Regions from separate parts of the Pseudomonas sp. BIGb0558 genome, predicted to be linked through region 2. Evidence: predicted binding sites of a transcription regulator. Region 2 holds the regulator's gene; each other region holds the start of a gene.
What was found. Region 2 encodes sigma-54, which starts transcription at its own class of promoters, with help from an activator protein. Its sites were predicted from a motif close to ANTGGCATNNANNTTGCTNT; they were not measured.

Region 1 (6,838 bases), on a different contig from region 2:
CGACGCCTTTGCACTGGATCCAGACTTGTGCCGCGATGTCGGTGGTGGTGGCGTTGAAGCCGCCCATCGCCGGTGCAGCAAATACGCCGGTCAGGATCGCGCCGAGGATACCGCCGATACCGTGCACGCCGAAGGCGTCCAAGGAGTCGTCGTAGCCCAGTTTGCGTTTCAGGGTAGTGGCGCAGAAGAAGCACACCACACCGGCAGCCAGGCCGATCACCAGGGCGCCCATCGGGCCCACGGTGCCAGCGGCTGGAGTGATTGCCACCAGGCCCGCAACCACACCCGAGGCGATGCCCAGGGCGCTTGGCTTACCGTGGGTGACCCACTCGGCGAACATCCAGCCCAGCGCTGCAGCAGCGGTAGCGATCTGGGTGACCAGCATCGCCATGCCGGCAGTGCCGTTGGCCGCAGCAGCGGAGCCGGCGTTGAAGCCGAACCAGCCGACCCACAGCATGGCCGCGCCCACCAGGGTGTAACCCAGGTTGTGCGGTGCCATCGGGGTGGTTGGGAAGCCTTTACGCTTGCCGAGTACCAGGCACGCTACCAGGCCAGCCACACCGGCGTTGATGTGCACCACGGTGCCGCCGGCGAAGTCCAGCACGCCCCAGTCGCCCAGCAACGAACCCGGACCGCCCCATACCATGTGGGCAATCGGTGCGTAGACCAGGGTGAACCAGACGCCCATGAAGATCAGCATCGCGGAGAACTTCATGCGCTCGGCGAACGCACCGACGATCAGCGCCGGGGTAATGATCGCGAAGGTCATCTGGAAGGTCACGAACACCGCCTCAGGGAACAACGCCGCCGGGCCGGTGATGCTGGCCGGGGTCACACCCGAGAGGAACAGTTTGGACAAGCCACCCACAAACGAGTTGAGGTTGACGACGCCTGCTTCCATACCGGTGGTGTCGAACGCCATGCTGTAGCCGTAGACGAACCACAGGATGGTGATCAGGCCGGTGATGGCGAAGCATTGCATCATCACGGAAAGAATGTTTTTGGAACGAACCATGCCGCCGTAGAACAGCGCGAGGCCTGGAATGGTCATGAACAGCACCAGCGCGGTGGACGTGAGCATCCACGCGGTGTCGCCGGAATTGAGGACTGGAGCAGGTGCTGGGTCCGCCGCCATGGCCAGGGCCGGCATTACGAGGGACAACAGGGCTCCTAGCCCTGCGAATTTACGCAGAGTCATATTGTTTTCTCCTGGGGCGTTGGGGTTTGGCGGCTTAGATTGCGTCGGTATCGGTTTCGCCGGTACGGATGCGAATAGCCTGTTCCAGATTGACCACGAAGATCTTGCCGTCACCGATCTTGCCGGTGTTGGCGGCCTTGGTTATCGCCTCGATAACCCGGTCAAGATCCTTGTCGTCAATGGCGACATCAATCTTCACCTTTGGCAGGAAATCGACCACGTATTCCGCGCCGCGATACAGCTCGGTGTGACCCTTCTGCCGACCGAAGCCTTTGACCTCAGTAACGGTAATGCCCTGCACGCCGATCTCGGACAGTGACTCGCGTACATCGTCCAACTTGAACGGCTTGATGATGGCAGTGACTAGCTTCATGAAAACTCTCTCCCGAATTGGTGGACTTGCCCCAGGAAAACAAACCCGTCTCAAGTCTAAGCGCAGTGCCTGGCTTTGTAACGCTTCGTCGCCCTGGCATTTGCCATTGCGACGCTCGCTAACCACTGGTGACGAAACATGTACCGCTGGTCCGTCGGCGCACTGCATCGTCACAGCGACTGCATCAGTGCATGGGTCATGATCGTCTAAGCAGAAAGCTTGCCAGCTCCGTAAAAATCACTGAAATCAGTCCTTTGTTCGCTTGTGCCCACCTGCCGGGCGCTGTTGCCGCGAAGATACGCACGAAAACAGTGCGCGACCGCCCGGCCCCATGCGCGAAAAGCGTGCGCCGGCGGCGGTAAAAAAGACTATAGACGCTGCGTGATACACTGCCGGCCAACAGATTTTCCGGACTATTTCCCATGCTCGCGCCCAAAGACCTCCTCGACGCCCTGAGCGGCCACGCCTCCCGCCTGTTCAGCAGCGACACACCGCTGCCACGCAATGAAATTGAAAGCCAGTTCAAGGCGCTGCTGCAGAGCGGCTTCAGCAAGCTGGACCTGGTCAGCCGGGAAGAGTTTGATAGCCAGATGGTGGTGTTGGCGCGCACTCGGGCGCGGCTGGAAAGCCTTGAGGCCAAGGTGGCGGAGCTGGAAGCGCGATTGACGCCTGCCGCCGAATAAACCGGCCAACCGGGGCAGGTCTTGCCTGTCCCCGTTAAACCGTTGCTACCGTCAGCTTACCCGCTGATACCCGCCGACAACGCCCTTCTTCGACAACACCCACTGCCACAGCTGGATATCCCGCGCGCGAAACGCCCCTGCACACGACAGCAGGTAATAGCGCCACATCCGGTAGAAACGCTGGCCAAAGGTTTCTGCAAACTCGGGCCACGCCAACTCGAAGTTTTCGCACCAGGCCATCAGCGTCTTGTCGTAATCGGCGCCAAAGTTGTGCAAATCTTCGGCAACAAATAATCCGTCCATGGCATCGCCAACCTGCCCGATCGAGGGCAAATCGCCGTTTGGAAAGATGTATTTATCGATCCACGGGTCCGGCGTGCTGTTGCGCTGGTTCTTGCCGATGGTGTGCAGCAGGAACAGCCCTTCGTCCTTCAGGCAGCGGTTGGCGACCTCCATATACGCCCGATGATTCTTGCGGCCCACGTGCTCGAACATGCCGACGCTGGCGATATGATCGAATTGCTCGTCGATATCCCGATAGTCCTGCAGCCTAAACTCGATCGGCAGATGGGCGTACTTGGCGCGGCCCCACTCCGCCTGCTCCTTGGAGATGGTCACACCGACACACTCGACGCCGTAGTGCTCGGCGGCATGGCTCATGAAGCTCCCCCAGCCACAGCCGATATCCAGCACGCGCATGCCCGGCTTGAGCCCCAGTTTTTTACAGATCAGGTCCAGCTTGGCGAACTGCGCCTGTTCCAGGGTGGTGGCGTCTTTCCAGTAGCCGCAGGTGTAGGTCATGCGCGAGTCGAGCATGCTTGCGTAAAAGTCATTACCGAGGTCGTAGTGCGCTTCGCCGACTTGCCAGGCGCGCTTCTTGTTTTGCAGGTTCAGCCATCGGGAACTGAACGCGTGAAACAACAAGGTGGCCGGGTTGGCCTGGTCGATCACGCCGGAGCGCATGAGCCGGTAGAAAAACTCATCCAGCGCCTCGGCATCCCAGCCGCCGTCCATATAATCTTCGCCAAGCCCCAGGTTTCCCTTGGCCAGGGCCAGGTCGAACGTGGCACCGTGGTGCAGTTGCATATCTGCAGCCGACGGTCCGTTGACCTCGATCTGCGCCTGCGCCAGCAACTCCTTAACGAAGCGCGCTCCCTGAGACATCTCATCAGAACCGGAAAAAGAATGACGCGTTTTGTTAAGCACAATTGCTCTCCAGAAATAGCGTTGCCTTTGATTCATACACTGCGAGAAATCTGGCCATGGAAGCGTCTGGAAAGGCCCTTGCGGCATGACCGGGAACGCTGGCTGGGAACAGATGTAACAAATCTTATCCAGCCAATTTTTAAAGATATAATGAATTAATATTATGAAAACCATGCAAAATTGGAATGCAAGATGGACATCCGGGCGCTCCGTTATTTCGTAGAAGTCGTGGACCAGCAGAGCTTCACCAAAGCCGCCACCAAACTGCACCTGACCCAACCCACGGTCAGCAAGATGGTGCAGCAACTGGAATCGAGCCTTGGCCTGAGGCTGCTGGACCGCATGGGAAAACGCTTCACCCTGACGGACGCCGGGGAGATCGTGCTCAAGCGCGCCAAGGAAATGATCGCGCTGCACGACGAGATGACCGTAGAGCTGCAAGACCTGCAGCAGGTCGGCCGTGGCGCCCTGCGCATGGGGCTTTCACCCTCCACGCACCTCGCGTTGGCGCCGATCTTTGCCGAATATCACGCCCGCTATCCGAAGATCGAACTGAAACTGTTTGAAAGCGGCGGCAACGTCACCCTTCAGGACCTGCGCCAGGGCACCCTGGAGTTCGGCACCATTCTGGACTCACCGCGCGTGGCGGATATCTGGTCCGAATTCGAATCAATGCCCTTGTTCGAATCGCCGCTGTGCCTGCTCGCGCCCCACGACTCGCCCTGGCAGGGACGCAGCTCGGTGCAACTGAGCGAACTGCACGCCTGCGAATTCATCTTTTACGATGACACCTTCACCCTGAACCAGTTTGTACTCGATGCCTGCGCCCAAGCCGGTTTTGAGCCGCGCATCAGCGGCCGCAGCAGCCAATGGGACTTTATCGCCTCCCTGGTGCGGCTGGGCGTGGGCATCACCCTGCTGCCCCGGGCGTTCTGCGACACCCTCGACGCCAGCCAATTCAGCATTGCGGAAATTCAGTCGCCGGCCCTGAACTGGCGGCTGATGCTGGCGTGGCGGCGCCAGTGCAAGCTGTCGTTTGCGGCGCAGGCGTGGTTGACGTTGGCGAAGGAGTTTCTGTGTGTGCCGCCGCCGGACCGCTAGCGCGATACGTTCTGTAAAACCTCGCCGCCGCACTCCGCCAGCGCTCAACTACCCTTGAAAAACCGCAGGAAGCGGCCACTCATTTCAAGGATCGAGCATGTCCCTCGCCATTGTCCACAGCCGCGCCCAGATTGGCGTCGAAGCCCCCGCCGTCACCGTCGAGGTGCACATGGCCAACGGCTTGCCGTCGCTGACGCTGGTGGGCCTGCCGGAGACCGCGGTCAAGGAAAGCAAAGACCGCGTGCGCAGCGCCATTCTCAATTCCGCGCTGCAATACCCGTCCCGCCGCATCACCCTCAACCTCGCGCCCGCCGACCTGCCCAAGGACGGCGGGCGTTTTGATCTGGCGATTGCCCTGGGGATTCTCGCCGCCAGCGTGCAGGTGCCGACGCTGACCCTCGATAACGTGGAATGCCTGGGCGAACTGGCGCTGTCCGGCGAGGTGCGGGCGGTGAAAGGTGTGTTGCCGGCAGCCCTGGCGGCGCGCAAGGCCGGGCGCACCTTGATCGTGCCTCGGGCCAATGCCGAGGAAGCGTGCCTTGCCTCGGGGTTGAAGGTGATTGCGGTGGATCATCTGCTGCAAGTGGTGGCGCACCTGAACGGTCACGTGCCGATCGAACCCTTCGTTTCCAGTGGCCTGATGTACCTGAACAAGCCCTACCCGGACCTCAGTGAAGTGCAGGGCCAACTGGCAGCCAAGCGCGCCCTGTTGATCGCTGCGGCGGGCGCCCACAACCTGTTGCTCAGCGGGCCGCCGGGCACCGGCAAGACCTTGCTCGCCAGCCGGCTGCCGGGGTTGTTGCCGCCCTTGAGTGAGCAGGAAGCGCTGGAGGTCGCGGCGATTCAGTCGGTGGTCAGCCTGGCGCCGCTGAGCCACTGGCCGCACCGGCCATTTCGCCAGCCGCACCATTCGGCATCCGGCCCGGCGCTGGTGGGCGGTGGGTCGAAACCGCAGCCGGGGGAAATCACCCTGGCCCATCACGGTGTGTTGTTTCTCGATGAGCTTCCGGAGTTTGATCGCAAGGTCCTGGAGGTGCTGCGGGAGCCGCTGGAATCCGGGCATATCGTGATTTCCCGCGCCCGCGACCGAGTGAGTTTCCCGGCGCGTTTCCAGTTGGTGGCGGCGATGAATCCCTGCCCTTGCGGCTATGTGGGCGAGCCGAGCGGCCGTTGCCGCTGCACGCCGGAGCAAATCCAGCGCTATCGCAACAAACTCTCCGGGCCGCTGCTGGACCGGATTGACCTGCACGTGACTGTCGCCCGGGAAAGCACCGCGCTGAACCCGGGCAAACAGTCCGGCGATGACACCGCCAGCGCGTCCGTGCTCGTCGCCGAGGCCCGGGAGCGTCAGCAACGGCGCCAGGGCTGCGCCAATGCCTTTCTTGACCTGCCGGGGCTACGCCAGCACTGCAAGCTGGTGAAGGCCGATGAAGGCTGGCTGGAGAGCGCGTGCGAACGGCTGACGCTGTCGTTGCGGGCGGCGCATCGCCTGCTCAAGGTCGCCCGCACCCTGGCAGACCTGGAACAGGTGGATGCCATCGCCCGCCATCATCTGGCGGAAGCCTTGCAGTACCGGCCTGCCAGCGCTTCCTAGCGCGGCGCAACCAGGTGCTGGGCTGTCGGACCGAGGCTTGAGGCGTCGGGTCGGCCGTCATCGCGGGCAAGCCCGGCTCCCACAGTGGACCGCGTACTTCAGAACAACACGGTCAACTGTGGGAGCGGGCTTGCCCGCGATGGGGCCCGAACAGTCAATCAACGAAACCGGTCAACCTCATGCCGCAAGCCCGCCGCCAGGGTTTCCAGTTCCTTGGCGGTGATCGCCAGGTTCGACACCACTTCACGCTGCTCGCTGTTGGCCAGGGCAATGCTCTGCAGGTTGCTGCTCAGCAAGGTCGCCGTGCTGCTCTGCTCTTGGGTGGCAGTGGTAATCGCCGCAAACTGCTGGCCGGCCGAGCGGCTTTGCTCGTCGATCCGCGCCAGCGCCGATGCCACGTCAGCATTGCGCGCCAGGCCTTCCTGCATCAGCACGTTGCCTTGCTCCATGGTGCTGATGGCGTTGCCGGTTTCCTGCTGGATGCTCTGGATCATCCCGGAGATCTCGTCCGTGGCCTGACGGGTGCGCGACGCGAGGTTGCGTACTTCATCCGCCACCACCGCAAACCCGCGCCCCTGCTCACCAGCCCGTGCGGCTTCGATGGCGGCGTTGAGCGCCAGCAGGTTGGTCTGTTCGGCAATCGCGGTGATCACACCGACGATCCCGCCGATTTCCTGGGAGCG
Region 2 (6,838 bases):
TGTAAATGACCACCGACCTGCTGCAACGGGGCAAGAACATCAAGCTGGCGATTTTCGACGTCGACGGCGTGCTGACGGACGGCCGCCTGTACTTCCTGGAAGACGGCAGCGAATTCAAGACCTTCAACACCCTCGACGGCCAGGGCATCAAGATGCTGATGGCGGCAGGCGTGCAAACCGGCATCATCAGCGGTCGCAAGACCCCGGTTGTGGAACGCCGCGCACAAAACCTGGGGATTCCTCACCTGTATCAGGGCCGCGAGGATAAACTGGTGGTTCTGGACGAGCTTCTTGGCAAACTCAACCTAAGCTATGAGCAGGTTGCCTACCTCGGTGACGATTTACCCGACCTGCCGGTGATCCGCCGGGTCGGCCTGGGCATGGCTGTGGCCAATGCGGCGGCGTTCGTGCGCGAACACGCCCATGGCGTTACCACCGCCCGTGGCGGCGAAGGCGCCGCCCGCGAGTTCTGCGAGTTGATTCTGCGCGCCCAAGGCAGCCTCGAAGCGGCTCATGCCGCCTACCTATAGAGCGTTTTATGCTGAGTAAAAAGATTCGCAATTTCCTGATATTCGCCGTGATCGCCGCCGTGTTTCTCGCGGTTGGCTACTGGAATATCAGCCCGGAGCGCTTCCTCGACAAGCCTGTTGCGCAGGTCGACGAAAGTGCCATCGACTATTACGCCATCAACGCCCACAGCATCCAGTACCTGCCCGATGGCAAGGTCCAGTATGAAATGACCTCCGACAAGGTCGAGCACTTGAAGGCCTCCGAGGTCACGCTGCTCACCAAGCCGGACATGAACCTGTACCGCGGCGCCGAATTCCCGTGGCACGTCACCAGTGAGCGTGGCGAGGTCAACCCGGACGGCACCCAAGTGGAACTGATTGACTCCGTGCGCGTTGCGCGCACTGACGCCAAGAACCGCGACACCATCATTACCAGCAGTCGCATGACCGTATTCCCACAGAAGCAATATGCGCAGACCGAGCAAGACGTTAGAATCGACGGCGCTGGCGGTGTATCGACTGGCAAGGGAATGAAAGCGTATTTGAAAGAAAGCAGGATACACCTGCTATCGAACGTAAGAGGACAGTATGAGGCTCGTTAAAACCCTCCCTATTTTGCTCGGCCTGGGCGCAGCACTGGGAAGCGTGAGCGCCTGGGCTCTGCCGAACGATAGCCAGCAACCGATCCACATTCAGGCTGACGACGCGCAGCTGGATGACAAGCAAGGTATCGCGACCTACACCGGCAGCGTGATCATCACCCAAGGCTCGATGAAAGTGACGGGTAACACCGTGACACTGACTCGCACCCCGGCAGGCGATATCGACGTGGTCACTTCGGTCGGCAACCTGGCGTATTTCGAACAGCTGCAGAAAGTTGGCGACCCTACGCCGGTCAAAGGCTACGGCAAGACAATTCAGTACCACGCCCAGCAAAATCGCATCGTACTGATCGACCAGGCCCGGGTCATCAATGATGGCAACACCACCGACGGCGAAAAAATCGTCTACGACACGGTGAAGCAGATTGCCCAGGCCGGTCGCGCCACCGGCTCTAAAATCAGCACGCCGAAGCCACGCATCGACATGGTTATCCAGCCTAAGCAGAAACCTGGCGAAGCCCAGGCGGCGCCGAAAACCGACGCGAAGAAGGCGAATTAATGGCAACCCTGAAAGCCCAGCATCTGGCCAAGGCCTATAAAAGCCGTCAGGTCGTGCGCGACGTCAGCCTGTCGATCGACAGCGGCCAGATCGTCGGCTTGCTCGGCCCCAACGGTGCCGGCAAGACCACCTGCTTCTACATGATTGTCGGCCTGGTACAGGCCGATCAAGGCCGCGTCCTGATCGACGACCTGGACGTAAGCCACCAGCCCATGCACGGTCGTGCACAGGCGGGTATCGGCTATCTTCCCCAGGAAGCATCGATCTTCCGCAAATTGTCGGTTTCCGACAACATCATGGCGATCCTCGAGACCCGCAAGGAACTCGACCGCGCCGGGCGCAAGAAAGAGCTGGAAAGCCTGCTGCAGGAATTCCACATCAACCATATCCGCGACAACCTCGGCATGAGCCTTTCCGGCGGCGAGCGTCGTCGTGTGGAAATCGCCCGCGCCCTGGCCACTGCGCCGAAGTTCATCCTGCTGGATGAACCTTTCGCCGGTGTCGACCCGATCTCGGTCGGCGACATCAAGCAGATCATCCACCACCTGAAAGCCAAGGGCATCGGTGTGTTGATCACCGACCACAACGTCCGCGAGACCCTCGATATCTGCGAAACCGCGTATATCGTCAACGATGGACAGCTGATTGCCGAAGGTGACTCCGCCACCATCCTGGCCAACGAACTGGTCAAGGAAGTGTATCTGGGTCACGAGTTCCGCCTGTAAACACGGTGGTATCAGGCCATTCGCCATGGAGCGCGGGAGTCAATAAAAACCTCAGTATTTTTATTGTTACCGCGCTCTAGGCAAAGCCCCCGATATCAGGCATATAATTTGCTTATGTTTGGCGCTCACGCGCCCTGTCGTGGATGGCGCATTGCGCCGGCGAATAAGGTGTTAAGCCCCTGCCATGAAACCATCGCTAGTCCTGAGAATGGGCCAGCAGCTGACGATGACACCGCAGCTGCAACAGGCCATCCGCCTGCTCCAATTGTCGACCCTGGACCTGCAACAGGAAATCCAGGAGGCCCTGGAGTCCAATCCGATGCTCGAACGCCAGGAAGAAGGCGACGACTTCGATAATGCAGACCCGCTGGCCGACAACATCGAGCAAAAACCCAACCCCGACGTACAGGAACCCTCCTACCAGGAAACCGCCCCCACGGTGGATAACCTCGAGGAAGGTGAATGGAACGAACGCATTCCCAACGAACTTCCCGTGGACACCGCGTGGGAAGACGTCTACCAGACCAGCGCCAGCAGCCTGCCCAGCAATGATGATGACGAGTGGGACTTCACCACCCGCACGTCCGCCGGCGAGAGCCTGCAGAGCCATTTGCTCTGGCAACTGAACCTGGCCCCGATGTCCGACACCGATCGCCTGATCGCCGTGACCCTGATCGATTGCATCAACAATCAGGGCTACCTGGACGAGACCCTTGAGGAGATCCTCGAGGCCTTCGACCCGGAACTGGACATCGAACTGGACGAAATCGAAGCCGTCCTGCACCGCATCCAGCAATTCGAGCCCGCCGGCATCGGCGCCCGCACCCTCAGCGAGTGCCTGCTGCTGCAACTGCGCCAATTGCCGGCGAAAACACCTTGGCTGGCCGAAGCGCAGCGCCTGGTCACCGACTACATCGACCTGCTGGGCAGCCGCGACTACAGCCAGTTGATGCGCCGCATGAAGCTCAAGGAAGATGACCTGCGCCAGATCATCGAGCTGGTGCAGAGCCTCAACCCGCGTCCGGGCTCACAGATCGAGTCCAGCGAAGCCGAATACGTCGTGCCGGATGTAATCGTGCGCAAGGACAACGAGCGCTGGCTGGTGGAGCTGAACCAGGAATCGGTACCGCGCCTGCGGGTCAACCCGCAATACGCAGGTTTCGTGCGCCGCGCCGACACCAGCGCCGATAACACCTTCATGCGCAACCAGTTGCAGGAAGCCCGCTGGTTCATCAAAAGCCTGCAAAGCCGCAACGAAACCCTGATGAAAGTCGCCACCCAGATCGTCGAGCACCAGCGCGGCTTCCTGGAATACGGCGATGAAGCGATGAAGCCGCTGGTACTGCACGACATCGCCGAGGCGGTAGGCATGCACGAATCGACGATTTCCCGGGTAACCACGCAAAAATTCATGCATACCCCACGGGGCATTTATGAGCTGAAATACTTTTTCTCCAGCCACGTCAGCACCTCCGAAGGCGGCGAATGCTCGTCCACGGCGATCCGCGCGATCATCAAAAAACTGGTTGCCGCGGAAAATCAGAAAAAGCCGTTGAGTGACAGCAAGATCGCTGGTTTACTGGAGGCACAAGGCATTCAGGTCGCCCGTCGAACCGTCGCCAAGTACCGCGAGTCCCTTGGGATCGCGCCTTCCAGCGAGCGTAAACGTTTGATGTGACGGGCGGGCCATAGCGTTCCAGTGGCAGGCACCCCGGCCTGCCGCTTTATGCACTGGCAACGAAGGAGAAGCTGTATGCAAGTCAACATCAGTGGACACCAACTGGAAGTGACCGAACCGCTGCGCGCCTATATCGGCGAAAAACTCAAACGAATTGAGGGGCATTTCGACAAGATCACCAACGTGCAAGTCATCATGACTGTCGAGAAGCTCAAGCAGAAAATCGAAGCCACCTTGCGTATACCCGGCGGGGAAGTAGTCGCCAATGCCGAGCATTCAGATATGTATGCTGCCATTGACGACCTTACCGACAAGCTGGATCGCCAAATCAAAAAGCATAAGGAAAAGCAGCAGAGTCTTCTTCAAGGCACTGGCCGCTAACACTCCCCACCCATGATTCGACTTGAAACCATCCTGACCCCCGGCCGTTCCCTCGTGAACGTGCCGGGCGGCAGTAAAAAGCGTGCCCTCGAACAAATTGCCAACCTGATCGGCCGCGAAGTGCCCGAACTGGATACGCAAGCTGTGTATGAGGCACTGATCGCCCGTGAAAAGCTCGGTTCCACCGGCTTTGGCAACGGCATCGCCATTCCTCACTGCCGCCTGCAAGGCTGTGAGTCGCCAGTCAGCGCCCTGCTGCACCTGGACGCCCCCATCGATTTCGACGCCATCGACGGCGCGCCGGTCGACCTGCTGTTTGTACTGCTGGTCCCGCAAGCTGCCACCGATGCGCACCTGGAACTGCTTCGGCAGATCGCCAGCATGCTCGACCGCAAGGAAGTACGCGACAAACTGCGCAGCGCTCCCAGCAATGAGGCGCTTTATCAGGTTGTCCTGGATGAACAAAACGGGCAGTAATCATGCGTTTGATCATCGTCAGCGGCCGTTCCGGCTCAGGTAAAAGCACGGCTCTCAATGTTCTTGAGGACAACGGCTTCTATTGCATCGACAACCTGCCCGCCGGCCTGCTGCCGGAACTGGCGGAACGTGCACTGATCCATACCGAGCTGGCACAACCGCTGGTCGCTGTTTCCATCGACGCCCGCAACCTGCCCAGCCACCTCACCCGCTTCCCCGAACTGCTCGAAGAAGTGCGGGCCAAGCACATCCATTGCGACGTGCTGTACCTCGACGCCGACGAAGAGACGCTGCTCAAGCGCTTCTCCGAAACCCGTCGACGCCACCCGCTGAGCAGCCCGCACCGCTCGCTGGCCGAAGCCATCGAGGACGAGACCAAGCTGCTGGGGCCGATCATTGACCTGGCCGACCTCAAGATCAACACCACCGGCCTGAACCTGTATCAGTTGCGCGATGCGATCAAGCTGCGCCTGCTGAATCAGCCGGAGCCGGGCACCGCCTTCCTCGTTGAGTCGTTTGGCTTCAAACGCGGTATGCCCGTGGATGCCGACCTGGTGTTTGACGTGCGCTGCCTGCCCAACCCGTACTGGAAGCCGGAACTGCGTGATCAATCCGGGCTGGACGCACCCGTGGCCGAGTACCTGGCGGCGCAACCGGATGTGGAAGAGATGTTCCAGGATATCTCCAGCTACTTGCTCAAATGGCTGCCGCGTTTTGCGGCCAGCAACCGGGCTTATGTCACCATTGCCATTGGCTGCACCGGCGGCCATCACCGTTCCGTCTACCTGACCGAACGCCTGGGCAAGGTGCTGCAACAAACCCTCAAGAACGTCCAGGTTCGCCACCGCGACCTCAGCTGAAAGGAACACCCCCGCGATGCCCGCTCTGGAAATTGAAATCATCAACAAACTGGGCCTGCACGCCCGGGCCTCGGCCAAGTTCGTCGGCGTCGCCGGGCAGTTCCCTTGCCAGATTCGCGCCGGGCGCACCCCGGAATCCATGGTCGACGGCAAAAGCATCATGGCCATGATGATGCTGGCTGCGGGCAAGGGCACGAAGATTCACTTGAAGACTGAAGGCGAGCAAGAGCAGGAAGCGATGGATGCGCTGGTGAAGCTGATCAATAACTATTTTGACGAAGGCGAGTAACGCCCTCTGTAGGAGCCGGCTTGCCGGCGATTGGCCCACAAGTCTTGCACTGACCTCAGGAAGGCCATCGCCGGCAAGCCGGCTCCTACAAGGAATTTGGCAGAGTTCTTAGCCCAACGCCGTATCCATCACCATCATCAAACAAAACCCGATACACAGCCCCAGGCTGGCAAGCTTGTCATGGCCATTGCGCCGCGACTCGGGAATCACTTCGTGGGTCACCACCAGCAGCATCGCCCCGGCCGCCAGCGCCAACCCCAACGGCAACAACACCTGCGCCAAACTCACCAGCCAGGCACACAGCACGGCAAATACCGGCTCCACCAGGCCTGACGCCGCGCCAATCAGGAACGCCTTGACCCGCGACATCCCTGCCCCGGCCAGCACCAACGCAATTACCAAGCCCTCCGGCACGTCCTGCAAGGCAATGCCCATGGCCAGGCTGTCGGCATCGGGCATGCCGCCGCCCGCCGAGACACCGACCGCCATGCCTTCAGGAATGTTGTGCGCAATGATGGCGAACACAAACAGCCAGATGCGCGGCGGTATTACCGGATGCTCCAGACTGCCCACCAGCATTTCCGGGCTGGCGCCGGAGACCTTGCGGTCCACCAGATACAGCCCGAATGCTCCCAGCATGATGCCGAAACTGATCAAACCGCTGGCCGCCCAAGGCGTCAGCCCCAGGCTTTCGGCAGCCGCAATACCCGGCACGATCAGCGAAAACGCAGTGGCCGCCAGCATCACCCCGGCACCGA
Region 3 (6,838 bases), on a different contig from region 2:
GGTCACCGTTGCTGGCAGCGAGGTGGCCAGGGCAACCGAGTCACCCGTGTCGCTCTTGGTGGTGGCATTGAAGGTGTAAGTACCGGCCGGTGCCGTTTCGCCCGCATCGTTCTTGCCGTCCCAGACGAAGCTGGAATTGCCGGCGCTCTGGGCGCCCATGTCGATGGTGCGAACCACGTTGCCGTCCTTGTCGGTGATCTTGACGGAGACGTTGCCCGTCGCCGCCGTCACCGCCACGGAGCCGGTCATGCTCTTGCTGGTATCAACCATGGCCTTGTCGGTTTGAGTGATCACCGAGCGACCCACCAGCGACGAAGCCTGCAGCGCCTGAGAGGAGCTGAAGTTGCCGGAAATCGCGTTCACCGTGTCATTCAGGTTGTTGATGCCTTCCAGGCTGCTGAACTGCGCCAGCTGTGCCACGAACGCGCCATTGTCCTGGGGCGACAGCGGGTCCTGGTTTTTCAGCTGGGTCACCAGCAATTGCAGGAACGCATCCTTGCCCATCGCCTGGTTGCCCGTCGCCGAGCTGACGGCGCTGTCAACACTGGTGTTATCTGTCGCCGTCTTGACCTTGGAATTGAAAAGGTCCTGGACCGCCGTGTTGGTCGAACTGGTATCAACAATGGCCATTATTTGGCGCCCCTTATCACTGACCCAGGGTCAGGACTTTCTGCATCATGGTTTTGGCGGTGTTCATCATTTCCGCGTTGGTCTGGAACGAGCGGCTGGCGGAAATCATGTCAGCCATTTCCTCGACCACATTGACGTTGGGGTAGTACACGTACCCTTTGGCGTCGGCGGCGGGGTGATTCGGCTCGTAACGGGCTTCGAGGTTGCTCTGGTCTTCGACTACACCGAGCACCTGCACGCCCTGGCCTGCGGCATCCTGGTTCTGGAACAGCGAATCGCCGCTGCCGCTCTGGCCGCCTTGGCCGCCCTGAAACATGGTGGCGAACACCGGGTGCCGGGCACGGTAGGTCTGGTCAATGCTCGAGGACACGGTCTCGGCGTTGGCGATGTTACTGGCGACGGTGTTGAGGCGCGTGGTCTGGGCGCTCATGCCACTACCGGCAATATTGAAAACACTGGCGAGGGACATGGCTTACTCTCCACGCAGGGCTGACATCAGCCCTTTGAATTTGCTGTTGAGCAGGGTGAAGCTGGCCTGGAAGTTCACCGAGTTCTCGGCGTAGGCCGATTGCTCCAGCTGGGCGTCCACGGTGTTCTGGTCGATCGACGGTTGCATCGGCGTGCGATACAGCAGTGACTCGTCACCATTGCCCAGGCCCTGCGCTTCGATATGACGGCTGTTGGTCATATTCAAGGCGAAGGTGCCGTTCTTGGTCTTGTCTTGCTGGGCGGCGAGCACAGCAGAGAAGTCCAGGTCCCGAGCCTTGTAGTTCGGGGTGTCGGCGTTGGCAATGTTGTTGGCCAGGACTTCGGCACGCTGGGCGCGGAAGCCCAGGGCTTGTTCGTGGATACCGAGCGCTTTATCGAAGCTGATGCTCATGGCGGAAACCTTTAGGGGCTGACCTGCTTTTCGTAACAGGGTTATAGCAATCGGCATGCCAATTCTCTCGAGGCCCGTATTACAAGGGTTTGCGAGGAAATTGCCGGCGGCAATGCCAGAAAAGCGGCAAAGGGTTTCCGCGAAACGCCAGTAAAGCGGCAATGACGGCTTGCCGCTTTGCGGCCATAAAAAAAGGGAGGCCTGTGCAGGCCTCCCTTTTTGCTCAAGCATTCATCACTTGGCCTGGTAGATGATCCCAGGGCTGCACTGCACCATCTGGTAATGATCCGGCAAACCGTTCAGCGCCTCGGACGCGCCAAGGAACAGATAACCGCCGCGCTTGAGGGTGCCGTGGATGCGCAACAGAATGTCTTTCTTCACCTCGGCCGAGAAGTAGATCAGCACGTTGCGGCAAAACACCATGTCGAACTTGCCCAGGCTGGCGTAACTGTCCAGCAGGTTGAACGAGCGAAACTCCACCCGGCTCTTGATCGGCGCCTTCACCGCCCAACGCCCCGCACCCTTGGGATCGAAGAAGCGCTGCAAGCGCTCCTGGGACAACCCGCGCCCCAGCGCCAGGCTGTCGTATTCGCCGGTCTTGCAGTTGGTGAGCATGGTGCCGGACAGGTCCGTGGCCACGATTTGCGCCCCGGCCTTCAACTGGCCCATGTTGGTCCGCTCGAACTCGTCGATGGACATCGAAATCGAATACGGCTCCTGCCCCGACGAACAGGCCGCCGACCAGATACGCAGGCGCTGGCCCGGAGCGGCCTTGATCGCCTCCGGCAGTACCTTGTTCTTGAGCACTTCAAACGGATAGGTGTCACGAAACCATAAGGTTTCGTTGGTGGTCATGGCATCGACCACCATCTCCTTGAGCCCGCTGCGTGGCTGGCCCTGGATCCGCTGCACAAGTTCCCCGAGGGACTTGATGCCTTGCTGCTCCATCAGTTTGTTGAGACGGCTGGATACCAGGTACTGCTTGTTTTCACCGAGCAATATGCCACAGGCTTTTTCCAGGAAGACCCGGAACTGTTCGAAATCCAAATTACCCGTAGACAATGATACCGCCTCTTAAATCGTGTGACCGCCAGGGAAAAAGCCCCTAGCCGTGATCTGCTGCCTTGATCCGGTCGACTACCCGGGATGCCAGGTCATCAGGACGGAATTTGGCCAGGAAGTCATCGGCACCGACCTTCTTGACCATCGCCTGATTGAATACACCGGACAACGAAGTATGCAGGATGATATGTAGTTTTTGCATGCGTGGGTCGTTGCGTATCTCGGCCGTGAGGGTGTAGCCGTCCATTTCCGGCATCTCGATGTCGGAGATCATCATCAGGAATTCTTCTTCCGGCTTCTTGCCCTCATCCACCAGCTTGCGCAGGTAATCCAGGGCCTGGCGACCGTCATTGAGCGCCACCACTTCAACGCCAACCGTTTGCAGGCAACGGGACACCTGCTTGCGCGCCACCGAGGAGTCGTCCACCGTCAGCACCCGCAGCGAGATCGCCTTGTGCGCGGTCTCGGCGTCTACTACGCCGACCGAAATCGCCTCCGAGGTCGGGGCCACTTCGGCGAGGATTTTCTCCACGTCGATGATTTCCACCAACTGGTTGTCGACCCGCGTCACGGCCGTGAGGTAGTGATCGCGGCCGGTGCCCTTGGGCGGCGGATGAATCTCTTCCCAGTTCATGTTGACGATGCGCTCTACCGAGCGCACCAGGAACCCCTGGGTCTTGGTGTTGTACTCGGTGATGATCACGAATGGACTTTCGCGGTCCTGCAAACCCGCCGAACCGGTGGCCATGGCCAGGTCAAGAATCGGGATGGTCGCGCCACGGATGTTGGCCACACCACACACCACGGGACTGGACTTGGGCATTATTGTCAGCTTGGGACACTGCAGCACTTCCCGAACCTTGAAGACGTTAATCCCGTAAAGCTGCTTGCCGTCCAGACGGAACAGCAGCAACTCCAGGCGATTCTGCCCCACCAGCTGTGTGCGCTGGTTTACTGAATCCATTACACCGGCCATGCCCAGACTCCTACGCTAAAACTTAGGGGTACGACGCGTACCCAACACTAAACGGCACGAGCTTTGCTTTTTTATTGGCCATGGACATCAAAACGACAGTTTCCCGACGCCTCCGATCCCCACAGTACCGCAGATTGCTCTGCGTCTCGATGGCGTTGCTTGCCTTGGCGGCGGGCCAACCGGCCCGTGCCGATAACGTCACCTTGCCTGATCTGCTTATCGGCGTCACTCAAGGCTTTCTTGAGTTCACTGTAGAAGATTATCTGGCCACCACACAGACGCCCGGGCGCTATGAAATCCAGGTCAACCAACTGGATCCGCGCCTGCGCATGCCCATGTGCGACAGGGAATTGACGGCCTCCCTGGAAAGCCCGGCCCAACCCATCGGGCGCGTGACCGTGAAGGTGCGCTGTGAAGGCGCCTCGCCCTGGACGGTGTATGTGCCGGCCCAGGTCAAACTGTTCCGCGACGTAGTCGTAGTTACCCGGCCACTGAAACGCACTGGAATCATTGGTTATGAGGACGTTGCGATGCGTGAACGGGACATCAGCCTGATCACCCAGAGCTACCTCACGTCCGTCGACCAGGCCATCGGGCAGAAACTTACCCGACCAATGGTCACCGATCAGGTGATTACCCTGGTCAATCTTGAACAGGCCGAAGTGGTGCGCAAAGGTGACCAGGTGGTGATTTCCGCCAGCAGCGGCGGCCTGAACGTAAAAATGCCGGGGGAAGCCTTGTCCAATGGCGGCATGAGTGAACAGATTCGCGTCAAGAACCTCAATTCCAACCGCGTGATCAAGGCCCGGGTGACTGCACCGGGGCAGGTTGAGGTGGCTTTATAGATCGCTGGCATAGGACGCCAGCTTTTCCTACACTGTGCCCACAGCAGCATCGTGCCTAGGTTTATTGTCAATCGAGCCTAAAGTTTGTCCGGGTATGGCCGAAAACATGGCAAGCGTCCAAATACCCAGAGGTTTTTTTAACATGGTCATCGATTTCAGTCGTTTGAATAACGCCCTGCCAACGCCCGGCTCTTCGCGCACCAGCGGTGCCAAAGACGGCGTTGAAGCCAAGTCCCAGCCTCTGCCTGCCAAGACAGAACAGGCCGGTGCCAGCCAAAGCGGGGAATCGGTACACCTGAGCAATGAGGCTCAACAGTTGCAGAAGGTCACTGACTCGCTGAGCGATCAGCCGGTTGTCAATAAAGCCCGCGTGGCCGAATTGAAGCAGGCGATTGCCGATGGCAGCTATAAGGTCGACAGCAACCGTGTAGCCAGCAAGCTGCTTAACTTCGAAGCCGAGCGCTAGGCAAAGGCCTGCGCCAGGCTTTTGGACGCTTAAACCCCAAGGCCAGCCATGCACGACGAAAACTTGCTACAACTGATCATTGAAGATTTGGCTCCCGCACAGCAGTTGCTGGAGTTACTTCGGGAAGAATCCCTGGCCCTGTTCGGCCGCGACATGCGCATGCTGGAAGAAATTCTGGCGCGCAAGCAATCGCTGATCGTCCTACTGGAACAACACGGCAAGAAACGCAGCCAGATTCTCGTCAGCCTGGGCCTGCCTGCCGACCACAAAGGCCTGGAGCAACTCGCCAGCCACTCCACGGTCGGCGACCAGTTGCTGGCCCAGAGCAAAGAACTCAACCAGTTGCTGACCCTGTGCCAGGAGACCAATACCGTCAACGGCCAGGCGATCCAGCTTCAACAAGCCACGACCGCCAATCAGTTGCGTATCCTCCACGGCGGCGAGCCTCCGGCCCTCTACAACGCTCAAGGCTCCACCTCACGCCTGGCCAAGCCAAGCACCCGCAGCCAAGCCTGAAACCAGTTTGAGCGCGCCCTATCCAAGGCGCGCCACATGCTGGCAAAATGACAGCACTTGCGTGTAGTCGTATTTTGTCTGGAGATGGAAGAACCGTGTTCAACACCCTTAACGCGGAAGATGCTCCGCAGCCACCCAAGGTACTCACCACGCCGCTGGAAATCGCGGGCACCTTGCGGATGCTGCAAGAGAGCCACGACCCGCTGATCATCACCTTCCACGAACGCAACCAGCGCTTTCAAAGCTACCTGGTCGAGGTCGACCGGGACAGCAAGTCGCTGGCCCTGGACGAAATGATCCCGCGTGACGGCGAACGCTACCTTGAGAATGGCGAAGCTTTCCGTATCGAAGGTTTTCACGATGGCGTGCGGGTGGCCTGGGAAAGCAACGGCACCCTGACCCTTGACGAAGCCGGCGGCCACCGCATTTACCGCGGCAGCATGCCCGACGAAGTGATCTACCATCAGCGCCGCAATGCATTCCGCGCCGCCCTGAAGCTGGCTCAACTGGTAGGCGTCGAGCTGGGTGGCGATAAACTCAAGGCGCCCATCAGCGGCAAGCTGCTGGATATTTCCGCCACCGGCTGCAAATTGCGCTTCGAAGGGGATATTTCCGAGCGCCTGCAACTGGGCCAGGTCTACGACCGCTTCATCGCGGCCCTGCCATTTGGCAGCATGACCACGTCGGTGGAACTGCGTTACCTGCACTTTGAAGAAAGGATCAACACCACGTTCGCCGGCGTGCGCTTTCACAACATGAGCGGCCTGGTGCAGCGTCAGGTCGAGCGGTTTGTTTACCAACTGCAGCGTGAAGCGCGCCGGTTTGACAAGGACGACGATCTTTAAGCAGTAAAGGTCGCGACAAAAAAACGGGCAGTTCCTCAAGGGAACTGCCCGTTTTTGCTTTCAGGGGCGCGCCCTGCTCAGGTCATGGGGGTGATCATCCGGATCGGGATGCTCCGGGGGTTCGGTGACCGGTGCCGGCTCATCCTCCACCGGCTCGGGACCTGCCTCGGGCCCAGGGTCTGGAACGGCGGTCTGCATCTGATCCTGAACCACCTGCTCGTCCACACGTGGGTCGAGGCACGCCACCAGCGGCGAACTGGACATGCTGTCGGGCATCGCCACGTGGTGCAGCGGTGCGTCATCCACCTGATGCAGGTTGGTGACCGCCTTGGGCCGAATGCGCCAGACCAGGATCAACGCACACAGGCTGAAAAACGCGTACAGCATATGGCTGCCAAACAGCTTCATCACCACACCGGCCAACAGCGGGCCGATACTGGCGCCAACACCGTAAGTGACCAGCAGCATGGCCGTGAGCGACACCCGGCGATCACCCTCGACGTGGTCGTTGGAAAACGCCACGGCCAACGGATACAGGCAGAACTGCACCAGGGAACACAGAAAGCCGGCAACAAACAGCACTTCCAGCGGCACCTGGCTCATGATCGCCAACGGCAA

Region 1: glnK (P-II family nitrogen regulator) is a predicted target of sigma-54. The motif match lies at 1,779-1,798, and genes of this name have one in related genera.
Region 3: flgB (flagellar basal body rod protein FlgB) is a predicted target of sigma-54. The motif match lies at 1,554-1,573, and genes of this name have one in related genera.

Annotation. Positions count from the first base shown of each region.
Region 1 covers NZ_JANUEW010000001.1:443,172-450,009, forward strand. Annotated here, with positions in the region: gene M2400_RS02080 (ammonium transporter) at 1-1,198, opposite strand, end outside; gene glnK (P-II family nitrogen regulator) at 1,233-1,571, opposite strand; gene M2400_RS02090 (accessory factor UbiK family protein) at 1,994-2,254, shown strand; gene cfa (cyclopropane fatty acyl phospholipid synthase) at 2,306-3,418, opposite strand; gene M2400_RS02100 (LysR family transcriptional regulator) at 3,653-4,561, shown strand; gene M2400_RS02105 (YifB family Mg chelatase-like AAA ATPase) at 4,659-6,155, shown strand; gene M2400_RS02110 (methyl-accepting chemotaxis protein) at 6,314-6,838, opposite strand, start outside.
Region 2 covers NZ_JANUEW010000005.1:114,053-120,890, forward strand. Annotated here, with positions in the region: gene M2400_RS09610 (KpsF/GutQ family sugar-phosphate isomerase) at 1-5, shown strand, start outside; gene M2400_RS09615 (HAD family hydrolase) at 6-530, shown strand; gene lptC (LPS export ABC transporter periplasmic protein LptC) at 539-1,111, shown strand; gene lptA (lipopolysaccharide transport periplasmic protein LptA) at 1,098-1,670, shown strand; gene lptB (LPS export ABC transporter ATP-binding protein) at 1,670-2,395, shown strand; gene M2400_RS09635 (RNA polymerase factor sigma-54) at 2,580-4,073, shown strand; gene hpf (ribosome hibernation-promoting factor, HPF/YfiA family) at 4,149-4,454, shown strand; gene ptsN (PTS IIA-like nitrogen regulatory protein PtsN) at 4,467-4,931, shown strand; gene rapZ (RNase adapter RapZ) at 4,934-5,791, shown strand; gene M2400_RS09655 (HPr family phosphocarrier protein) at 5,808-6,080, shown strand; gene M2400_RS09660 (ZIP family metal transporter) at 6,189-6,838, opposite strand, start outside.
Region 3 covers NZ_JANUEW010000013.1:93,294-100,131, reverse strand. Annotated here, with positions in the region: gene flgD (flagellar hook assembly protein FlgD) at 1-630, opposite strand, end outside; gene flgC (flagellar basal body rod protein FlgC) at 647-1,099, opposite strand; gene flgB (flagellar basal body rod protein FlgB) at 1,103-1,510, opposite strand; gene cheR (protein-glutamate O-methyltransferase CheR) at 1,745-2,572, opposite strand; gene M2400_RS17510 (chemotaxis protein CheV) at 2,616-3,548, opposite strand; gene flgA (flagellar basal body P-ring formation chaperone FlgA) at 3,629-4,393, shown strand; gene flgM (flagellar biosynthesis anti-sigma factor FlgM) at 4,536-4,859, shown strand; gene M2400_RS17495 (flagella synthesis protein FlgN) at 4,908-5,375, shown strand; gene M2400_RS17490 (flagellar brake protein) at 5,471-6,220, shown strand; gene M2400_RS17485 (MFS transporter) at 6,281-6,838, opposite strand, start outside.